Regions from separate parts of the Kitasatospora sp. NPDC004723 genome, predicted to be linked through region 1. Evidence: riboswitches for the same ligand, from Rfam matches in the RefSeq annotation. Region 1 holds a riboswitch; the other holds the start of a gene.

Region 1 (4,407 bases):
GGACCGTCGTCCCGCGACCAGCCCGGCTCCGCCTCCCCGCGGCCCTCGGCGACGGCCGGCGGCACGTGGCAGGCCCGCAGGGCATTGCCCAGGTGGCGCGCGGCGAGGTCCGCGAGCTCCCGCTGCTGGGCCAGGAACGGCCCCCGGTCGGCGGCCCGCATGAACGCCGCGCAGCCCCACATCCCACCATGTGCGTCGAACACCGCCCGCAGTTCGTCGCCGAACCCGGCCGGGCCGATCAGTTCGCGGAACCGCACACTGTCCGCCGGCCGGCCCTTGGTCGCCCGGCTGAGCGTCTCCGCGCGGACGCCACTGCGGCGGATCGCGGGAAAGGTCGCCACGTCGTCCGCCCACACCTCCAGACGCACGGCGTTCTCGAACCCCACCAGGCTGAGGTCGTCGCTCAGCACCGAGGTCACCAACCCGGTCGCCGGGTCCGCCGAGTGCCAGCAGACCGCGTCGTACTCCAGGAGCGTGCGCAGCAGTTCGTCGGCCCTGCGGAACACCTTCTCGGCCGTCAGCCCCGCTCCGACGAGTTCCCGGAGCCCCTCGATCGCCTGTTGCGCCGCCATCCCACGTGCTCCACGTGATCCCATGGTCCGGGAAATTAGCAGGCACACCGACTACCGGCCCATGCACCGACAGGCGGATCCTCCCTCCGCCTCCGGTCGGGCCCCCGACCCCGGCCCCTCATCCTCCTGAAGGTCCGCGCCACCGCCGACAGCACCGCCACGGGCCTTGACACGAAGGCTTCGCCTCCCAACCAAGTCGCCCACTCCATCCCTTGACTGACGCCAGGTCACCTCCCGCCGCAAGGGACCGCGCTCGGACCAAGCGCGGCGCTCCCGAATCGTGACCATCCGTGGGCGCCCCGTCGGCAGACCTCCTATCGCGAAGCGCCGCCGGCGGCCATCCTCCCCTGGTACCCCTTCGTCGCCCGCCGGAGGCGTCAGAGCCAGTTGCGGCGCTTGAAGATCAAGTAGAGGCTGGTGCAGACGAGGGCCATCAGCGCGATGGCGAAGGGGTAGCCGAAGGCCCAGTGGAGTTCCGGCATCTCGTCGAAGTTCATGCCGTAGACGGTGCCGATCAGGGTCGGGGCGAAGAGGATGGCCGCCCAGGAGGAGATCTTCTTGATCTCGTCGTTCTGGGCGTGGCCGGCCTCGGCGAGCTGCTTCATCTCCTCGTTCTGCCGCTGGGAGACCAGGGTGGCGTTGACGGTGAGGATGTTCTGCAGCATCTGGCGGAAGCCGTCGACGCGCTCGGCGGCGTAGGTGGCGTGGTCGGCGACGTCGCGCAGGTAGCGCTGGAGCTCCTCGTCGGTGCCGTACTTGCCGAAGCCGGCCTCCAGGCTCTTCATGATCTCCAGCAGCGGGCGGGTGGCGCGCTGGAACTCGATGACCTCGCGGGAGAGTTCGTAGATGCGCCGGGACACCTGCGGGTCGCCGCCGAAGACCTCGGTCTCGATCTCGTCGATGTCGTGCTGGAGGCCGGCGATGACCGGGGCGTAGCCGTCGACGACGGCGTCGAGCACGGCGTACAGGACGGCCTCGGGGCCGAGGGCCAGCAGTTCGGGGTCGGCCTCCACGCGGCGGCGGACGGCGGAGAGGTCGGGGGCCTGGGAGTGGCGGACGGTGAGGACGAAGTCGGGGCCGACGAAGAGGTGGATCTCGCCGAAGTCGACCTCCTCCACGTCGTCCAGGTAGCGGGCGGCGCGCAGGACCACGAAGAGGGTGTCGCCGTAGCGCTCCAGCTTGGGGCGCTGGTGGGCGACGATGGCGTCCTCGACGGCCAGTTCGTGCAGGTTGAACCGCTCGGCGGCCTCCAGCAGCTGGGCCTCGGCGGGGCGGTAGAGACCGATCCAGGCCATCGTGCCGGGCTTGCCGGGCAGTTCGCGGTAGACGTCGGCCAGGTTGGCGGCCGACTGCACCCGGTGGCCGTCGCGGTAGACGGCCGCGTCGACGACGGAGCGCTCCAGGCTCACGTGCTCGACCGGCTGGTCCGGGCGCGGGTCCATGGAGTGCTCGGGGGCGGGCTGGGCGGGCGCGCCGCCGGCCGGGGTGACGGGACGGGTGAAGGGACGCTTGCTCGCGCGCACAGCGCGCACACGCCAGTCGGACATGACGGGGTACCTCCGCGGTTCGGGGGCCGCCGCACCCGGGGACGTGGCACGTCGCGGGGTGCGGGGCGGGCGGGAGGCGCCCGGCCGTCCTCCACCACGCACCGCGCCCGGGCCGCGCGCGTCCGCGCCGGGGTCAGCGGCGGGCGGTGCGGCGGGGGTCGGGAGCGGTACGGGAGGAGGGGTGCCGGGTGCCAGGAAGAGTGGGGGACGTCCTGGGGCGGGGCCGACTTCGACCCGGACTACCGCACTCCACTGCTCTCACCTCCTCGCCGTCGGGGCGCCCGCGCGGGGTCGCCGTTACCGGGCCACCAGGAGGCTCCACACCGCCGAGCGGGCGCGCACGGGCGCCGCGACGTCGGGTGGGCACCCCTGAATCTCGTCAGAGCTTTGGCACGCCACGGCGTAGCGCCCCGGGATTCCGGGATGCAGCCACTTGGGGTCACCCCTTAGGCCGGGGAGACCTGTCCTGACCCTGGGCGTCTCTCGACGTCGTGGGGTCAGTGGCCTGTGTCCATGGCGACGCCTCACCGAACGAGGTGCCTTCACAACCTCCCCGAGTCTAGTACCCCCGAAAGGGGTCCTTCGACCGGGGGTCCTGCGGTGACCCGGCAGGGGCGCGCAGCGGCGGCGGGCACCGCTGCGTGCGGTTTTCCGACGCCGCGTCACGTTCCTTGGGTGGACCGAGGGTCGGGCCGGAGCCGGATCGGGAGCGGCTTCGGGGGCGGCTCCGGGGTCAGTGGGAGGACCCGAGGTGGGCCGCCACGTACGGCACGGCGACCGCCTCCAGCGCGCCGGGCGAGCCGAACGCGGGGTGGACGTTGACCTCGAAGACCACGCCGCCGCTCTCCGCCGCGAGGTCGACGGCCGCGAACGGCAGCCCGACCGACCCGGTGGCCGCCACCGCCAGCTCCGCCAGCCCGGCGGGCAGCTCCGCCAGCGGCAGCGGGGTGGAGACGGCGCCCCGGGCGAGGTTGCACGGCTCGTCCGGGTCGTCCTGCACGTGTTCGACGGCGCGCAGTGCCCGCCCGCCGAGCACGGTCACCCGGTACTGGTGGCGGCGGCCGTCGGCGGTGAAGTTGCGGGCGTCCCGGGCGAGCAGCCAGTCGGTGCCGGCCTGCGCGTAGCACTCGGCCGCCTCGGCGAGCTGGGCGTGGGTGGTGACGTGGAAGACGTCCTGCCCGCTCATACCGACGGTCGGGCGGGCCCAGACGTCGCCGCCGAGCCGGTCGAACACCTCGGCGGCCTCGGCGGCGGTGGGCCGGGAGAGCGTGACGGTGGGCATCTGGCGCACGCCGTCGCGGGCGAAGCTCTCGACGGTGAGCCGCTTGTCGCTCGCCGTCCGCCATCCGTCGGCGGCGGTGCCGAGCGAGCGGACACCGTGCTCGCGCAGGATCCGCTGGCAGCCGACGAGCTCCGGGCGCCGGTGCGGCGGTATCTCGTAGAGGATCACCGACCAGGCGGTCACCGCGAGGCCCTCGGCGGGAACCTCCAGGGCGACGCCGTCGCCGGTGCCGCGCACCCGGCCGCCGCCGGCCGGCCCGTCCGGTCCGCCGGTCATGAAGTGCCGCGCGTCGAGCAGCACCGGTGCCCGTCCGGTGAGCCGCCGAACGGCGGCCGCCAACGCCTCCCGGCTGCCTTCGGTCGAGCTGTGATCGGTCATCAGAACGAGCTCGCTACGCCCCATGGGCACATCGAACATGTCACGGACATGCCCGGGCAAGGACTTTCCGGAATGTCGGTCCCCCGGTAAATCGGGATGCGCCCGCCGGGCGCCGCGGGTTAACCTCGGCGCCATGTCGACGCCCCGCATCTCCTAGCTGACGGACCCGCTTCCACGCCACCCGTGTGTCCGCTAGCTGTTACGGAGCGTCATCCCCTTGATCACCATCCGTGGTGTCGACGTGCGCGTCGCCGCCCGCCTGCTGCTGTCCGACCTCACCCTCCACATCGCCCCCGGCGACCGCATCGGCCTGGTCGGCCGCAACGGCGCCGGCAAGACCACCCTGCTCGCCACCCTCGCCGGGCAGCTGCGCCCCGCCGCCGGCACCGTCACCCGCACCGGACCGGTCGGCTACCTGGCGCAGGACTCCCGTACCGGTGACCCGGCCGTGACCGTCACCGGGCGGATCCTGTCCGCCCGCGGCCTGGACACCGCCGTCCGGGGGCTGCGCGCCGCCGAGAGCGCCATGGCCACGGCCGGCGACGAGCGCGCGCAGCGCCGCGCGATGACCGCCTACACCCGGGCCGAGGCCGAGTTCCAGGCCCGTGGCGGCTACCCGGCGGAGGCC
Region 2 (4,407 bases), on a different contig from region 1:
CCGTTGACACGGCGTCGACGCGCCGTGGACATGCCGCTTCCAGACTGGCCGGGACAGCACATCCCCCAGCAGAGGAAGGAAGGGGACACCCATGCGCATGCGCGGTCTCCTCGCGGCAGTCGTGGTCTCGGTGGCAGCCGCCGGCCTGGTCGCACCGGTCTCGTCCGCCGCACCGGCCAAGAGCGCCGGGCCGATCGAACGGGTCGGCGGCGGCACCCACGTCCTGATCAACCCGGCGAACGCCGCCACCACCACCTGGACACCCGAGACGCGGAGCTCCCTCGACGGCCGGCCACTGAAGATCCACGCGACCGAACCCGCCGTCGCCCCGACGTCCGGCGCGCCCTCGCTCGCCAAGGCCAGCGTCTGGGTCACCACCGGGCGCCTGCTCACCGGCGGCGGCGTGTGCACCGCCAACGTCGTCTCCAGCGCCAACCGCGACGTCATCGCCACCGCCCGGCACTGCGTCGAGGGCGGCAGCGACTTCAAGTTCGCGCCCGGCTACGACGCGGGCAACGCCCCCTACGGCTGGTGGTCCTGGCGGTCGGCCGGCTGGGTGGACGCTCCCGCCCCGCAGGGCGACATCGCCTTCATCGTGCTGAACACCCTCAACGGCCGGCACATCGCGGACGTCGTCGGGGCCACCGGCATCGGCTTCAACCAGCCCATCAACAACTACGCGCACATCATCGGCATCCCCGGGAAGACCCCGGCCGCCCAGGAGCACATGCTCTGGTGCGGCGGCCAGCCGGTGGCCGGCCCCGAGCAGCCGTCCACCGCGCTGATCGACAACTGCAACGGCCTGAGCGGAGGTTCCAGCGGCGGACCGTTCTTCGTGAACTACGACCAGACCGACGGTTCGGCCGTGCAGACCGGCGACTTCGTGACGGGCTACAGCTGGCAGGGCAAGTGGTGGGCGGTGAGTTCCTACTACCGCGACGACGCCTACAACGTCTTCAACGGGGCGCAGCACGCCTGATCGCCCCCCGGCACCGACCGCACGCGCGGTGCCACCCCCGCCGCCGGGCCCCACCGACCCGGCGGCGCGGGCGCGTTCCGCCGCCGAACCCGGCGGCGGCGGCCGGCACCTCCCCGCACGCCAAGGCAAAGGTTCTACCAAGAACGCAAGTATGGCGCGGGCGAGGGTCTATGCTTTTCGAGGTTTGAAGAGGCACCTCGTTCGGTGAGGCGTCTTCACGGACACAGGCCACTGACCCGACGACGTCGAGAGACGCCCAGGTTCAGGACAGGTCTTCCCGGGTTAAGGGTTGATCCCAAGTGGCTTCCGGCCGGTGGGCCGGATTACGCCGTGGAGTGCCAAAGCTCTGACGAGTTGGGGTGAGCCGGCCGCTGTCGCGCGCCGGCGAACTCCTTGCCGCGTCGATGACACGCACCGTGAGGGTGCGTCCGGCCGGGAGGAGGCGAGAGACATGGATTGCAGTAGTCCGGGCCACAGTCGCCCCTGCACCCGCCTGCCCTCGTTCACCTCCGGCACGCGGTAACCGTTCTCCCCGCACACGATTCCGGCGCCGCACCGCACGCCGCCGCCTCGGCTCCGCCATGCCCTCATCGGCTCCCGGGCCGTCGCGGCGCGTCGCGGCGCGCCCGCCCTCGGGGGGACCTGCTGCCGCGCGCCCCCTGACCTCCCCCGCTTCCGGGGGCCGGGAGGCCCGTCATGACCGCCGCCAACGCCACACCGATGATCGTCCCGACCGTCGACTTCCTCCTCCGCCTCGCCACCGGCGTCGCCTGCGGCGCGCTGATCGGCGTCGAACGCCAATGGCGGGCCCGGATGGCCGGCCTGCGCACCAACGCCCTGGTCGCCGCCGGCGCCACCCTGTTCGTCCTCTACAGCGAGGCCGTCGGCGACCCCAGCAGCCCCACCAGGGTCGCCTCCTACGTCGTCTCCGGCATCGGCTTCCTCGGCGGTGGCGTCATCCTGCGCGACGGCGCCGGCGTCCGCGGTCTCAACACCGCCGCCACGCTGTGGTGTTCGGCCGCCGTCGGAGTGCTCGCCGGCTCCGGCAAGCTGGAGCTCGCCGCCCTCGGCACCCTGACCGTGCTCGCCGTCCACCTGGTCCTGCGCCCGGCCGGCCGGCTGCTCGACCGTGCCCCGCAGTCCGGCAGCGACCCCGACTCCGCCACCCGCGCCACCATCCACCTGGCCTGCGACCGCAAGTCCGAGACCCACATCCGCGCCCTGCTCCTGCAGGCCCTCGCCGCCTCCGGCCTCGCGCCCACCGGCCTGCGGGCCCGCCGCACCGACAGCGGCGAGATCACCAGCCTGCGCGCCACCGTCGCCATCACCGGACAGGTCGCCCCGGCGCTCGAACAGGTCGTCACCCGGCTCTCGCTGGAACCGGGCGTGCGCGACCTGCACTGGCACCTGGAGGACGAGCACGACCGCACCGAGCAGTCCGCACTCGCCTGAGGACAGCACCGCACCACCGGCACCACCCGAACCACAGCAGATCAGACGTCAGAAGGAGGCCGTCCCCATGACCGTAGTCGCACGCCCCCGCCGGACGGGCAGAGGCATCGCCATCACCGGAGTCCTGGCAGTCCTGGCCCTCGAGGCCGTCGCCCTGGGCACCGCTCCCACCGGTCTGCGATCCGTGATCGGCGGCGTCCTGTTCGGTTCCTCCGTCACCGGCCTCGTCCTCGCCCTCCTCCTGGCCCGCACCGGCAGCCGCACCACGCGGACCAGTCCCACCGCTCCCGCGGGCGACAACCGGCAGTTCAGCGCACGGAGGTTCTCGGCATGACGTTCCCCAAGCCGTTCCCCGCGGCCCCGGCCCGGACCTCGCTGCCGTCCCGCGTGGCCGGCCGGCTGTCCCGGATGACCTGGGTGGACGTGGTCGTCGCCGCCGCCGTCCTGGTCCTGCTCTACCTCGCGCTGCGGGTCGGACAGGGCACCACGGTCCGTTTCTCCACCGGCCGCGGCGCCGATGTCGACACCACCCCCGCCCGGCTCCCCTACGACGCCGCACGCTCGCTGCTGCGGATGTTCGCCGCCCTCGCCGCCTCGGTCGTCTTCACCTTCGGCTACGCCTACGCCGCCGCCAAGAGCCGCCGTCTGGAGCGCATCCTCATCCCGGCACTGGACATCCTCCAGTCCGTCCCCGTACTGGCCTTCCTCACCGTGGCGGTCACCGGCTTCCTCGCGCTGTTCCCCGGCTCCGTGCTCGGCCTCGAATGCGCGGCGGTCTTCGCGATCTTCACCTCCCAGGCGTGGAACATGACCTTCGGCTTCTACGCCGCCCTCACCTCGCTGCCGCGCGAACTCGACGAGCTGTCCCGCTCCTTCCGCTTCACCAGGTGGATGCGCTTCTGGAAGGTCGAGGTGCCCTCCGGCATGATCGGCCTGGTCTGGAACGGCATGATGAGCTTCGGCGGCGGCTGGTTCTTCCTCGTCGCCTCCGAGGCGATCAGCGTCAACAACCAGACGTACGCCCTGCCCGGCGTCGGCTCCTACGCGGGCGCCGCCATCGCCGCCGGCGACCTCGGCAAGGTCGGCTGGGCGATCGTCACCATGGCCGTCATGGTGATCGGCGTGAACTTCCTGTTCTGGCGCCCGCTCACCGCCTGGGCGGAGAAGTTCAAGAACGAGCAGTCCGAGGCCACCGAGGTCCAGCGCTCCGTCGTCCTGGACTTCCTGCGCCGCTCCCACTGGCCCGAGCTGCTCGGCCGCCTGTTCCGCCCGGCCGCCCTGGCACTGTCCCGCGCCGGACGGCTGCTGGGCACCGACGACCGCCCGCTCGCCGTCGGCACCGGCCGCCGGCGTGCCGGCGACCTCGCCTTCGCCGTCGTCGCCGGGGGCCTGATCCTCTGGGGCCTGATCGACCTGGGCCGCTACCTGGACGACCGCACCGGCCTCGGCGTGTTCGGCGAGCCGCTGCTGCTCGGGCTGGCCACCCTGGCCCGCGTCGTCGTCCTGGTGGCGGTGGCCACCCTGGTCTGGGTGCCGATCGGTGTGAAGATCGGCTTCTCGCCGAGGCTCACCCGCATCGCCCAGCCCGTCGTCCAGGTGCTGGCCAGCTTCCCCGCCAACTTCCTGTTCCCCCTGGTCGTCTGGTTCCTCCTCAGGACCGGTCTGTCGATCGACGTCGGCGGCATCGTGCTGATGGCCCTCGGCGCCCAGTGGTACATCCTGTTCAACACCATCGCCGGCGCCATGGCCATCCCCACCGACCTGCGCGAGGCCATGGACGACCTCGGCGTGCGCGGCCGGCAGCGCTGGCGCCGCCTGATCGTGCCCGGGATCTTCCCCGCCTACGTCACCGGCGGCCTCACCGCCTCCGGCGGCGCCTGGAACGCCTCCATCGTCGCCGAGGTGGTCACCTTCGGCAGCACCACCCTCACCGCGACCGGCCTCGGCGCCTACATCGCCCGGGCCACCGAACGCGG

Evidence for each region. A riboswitch is a leader RNA that binds a small molecule or an ion and turns the genes downstream of it on or off. The one in region 1 is predicted to bind magnesium.
Region 2: another riboswitch for magnesium. It lies ahead of ABZW10_RS07200 (MgtC/SapB family protein); the one in region 1 lies ahead of ABZW10_RS03330 (magnesium and cobalt transport protein CorA).

What each region holds. Positions count from the first base shown of each region.
Region 1 is NZ_JBEXJT010000002.1:67,150-71,556, reverse strand. It holds gene ABZW10_RS03335 (helix-turn-helix transcriptional regulator) at 1-572, opposite strand, end outside; gene ABZW10_RS03330 (magnesium and cobalt transport protein CorA) at 950-2,119, opposite strand; M-box (ykoK) riboswitch at 2,480-2,662, opposite strand; gene ABZW10_RS03325 (alpha-L-glutamate ligase) at 2,853-3,779, opposite strand; gene ABZW10_RS03320 (ABC-F family ATP-binding cassette domain-containing protein) at 3,997-4,407, shown strand, end outside.
Region 2 is NZ_JBEXJT010000004.1:140,781-145,187, forward strand. It holds gene ABZW10_RS07195 (peptidase) at 92-979, shown strand; M-box (ykoK) riboswitch at 1,169-1,345, shown strand; gene ABZW10_RS07200 (MgtC/SapB family protein) at 1,676-2,431, shown strand; gene ABZW10_RS07205 (hypothetical protein) at 2,499-2,765, shown strand; gene ABZW10_RS07210 (ABC transporter permease subunit) at 2,762-4,407, shown strand, end outside.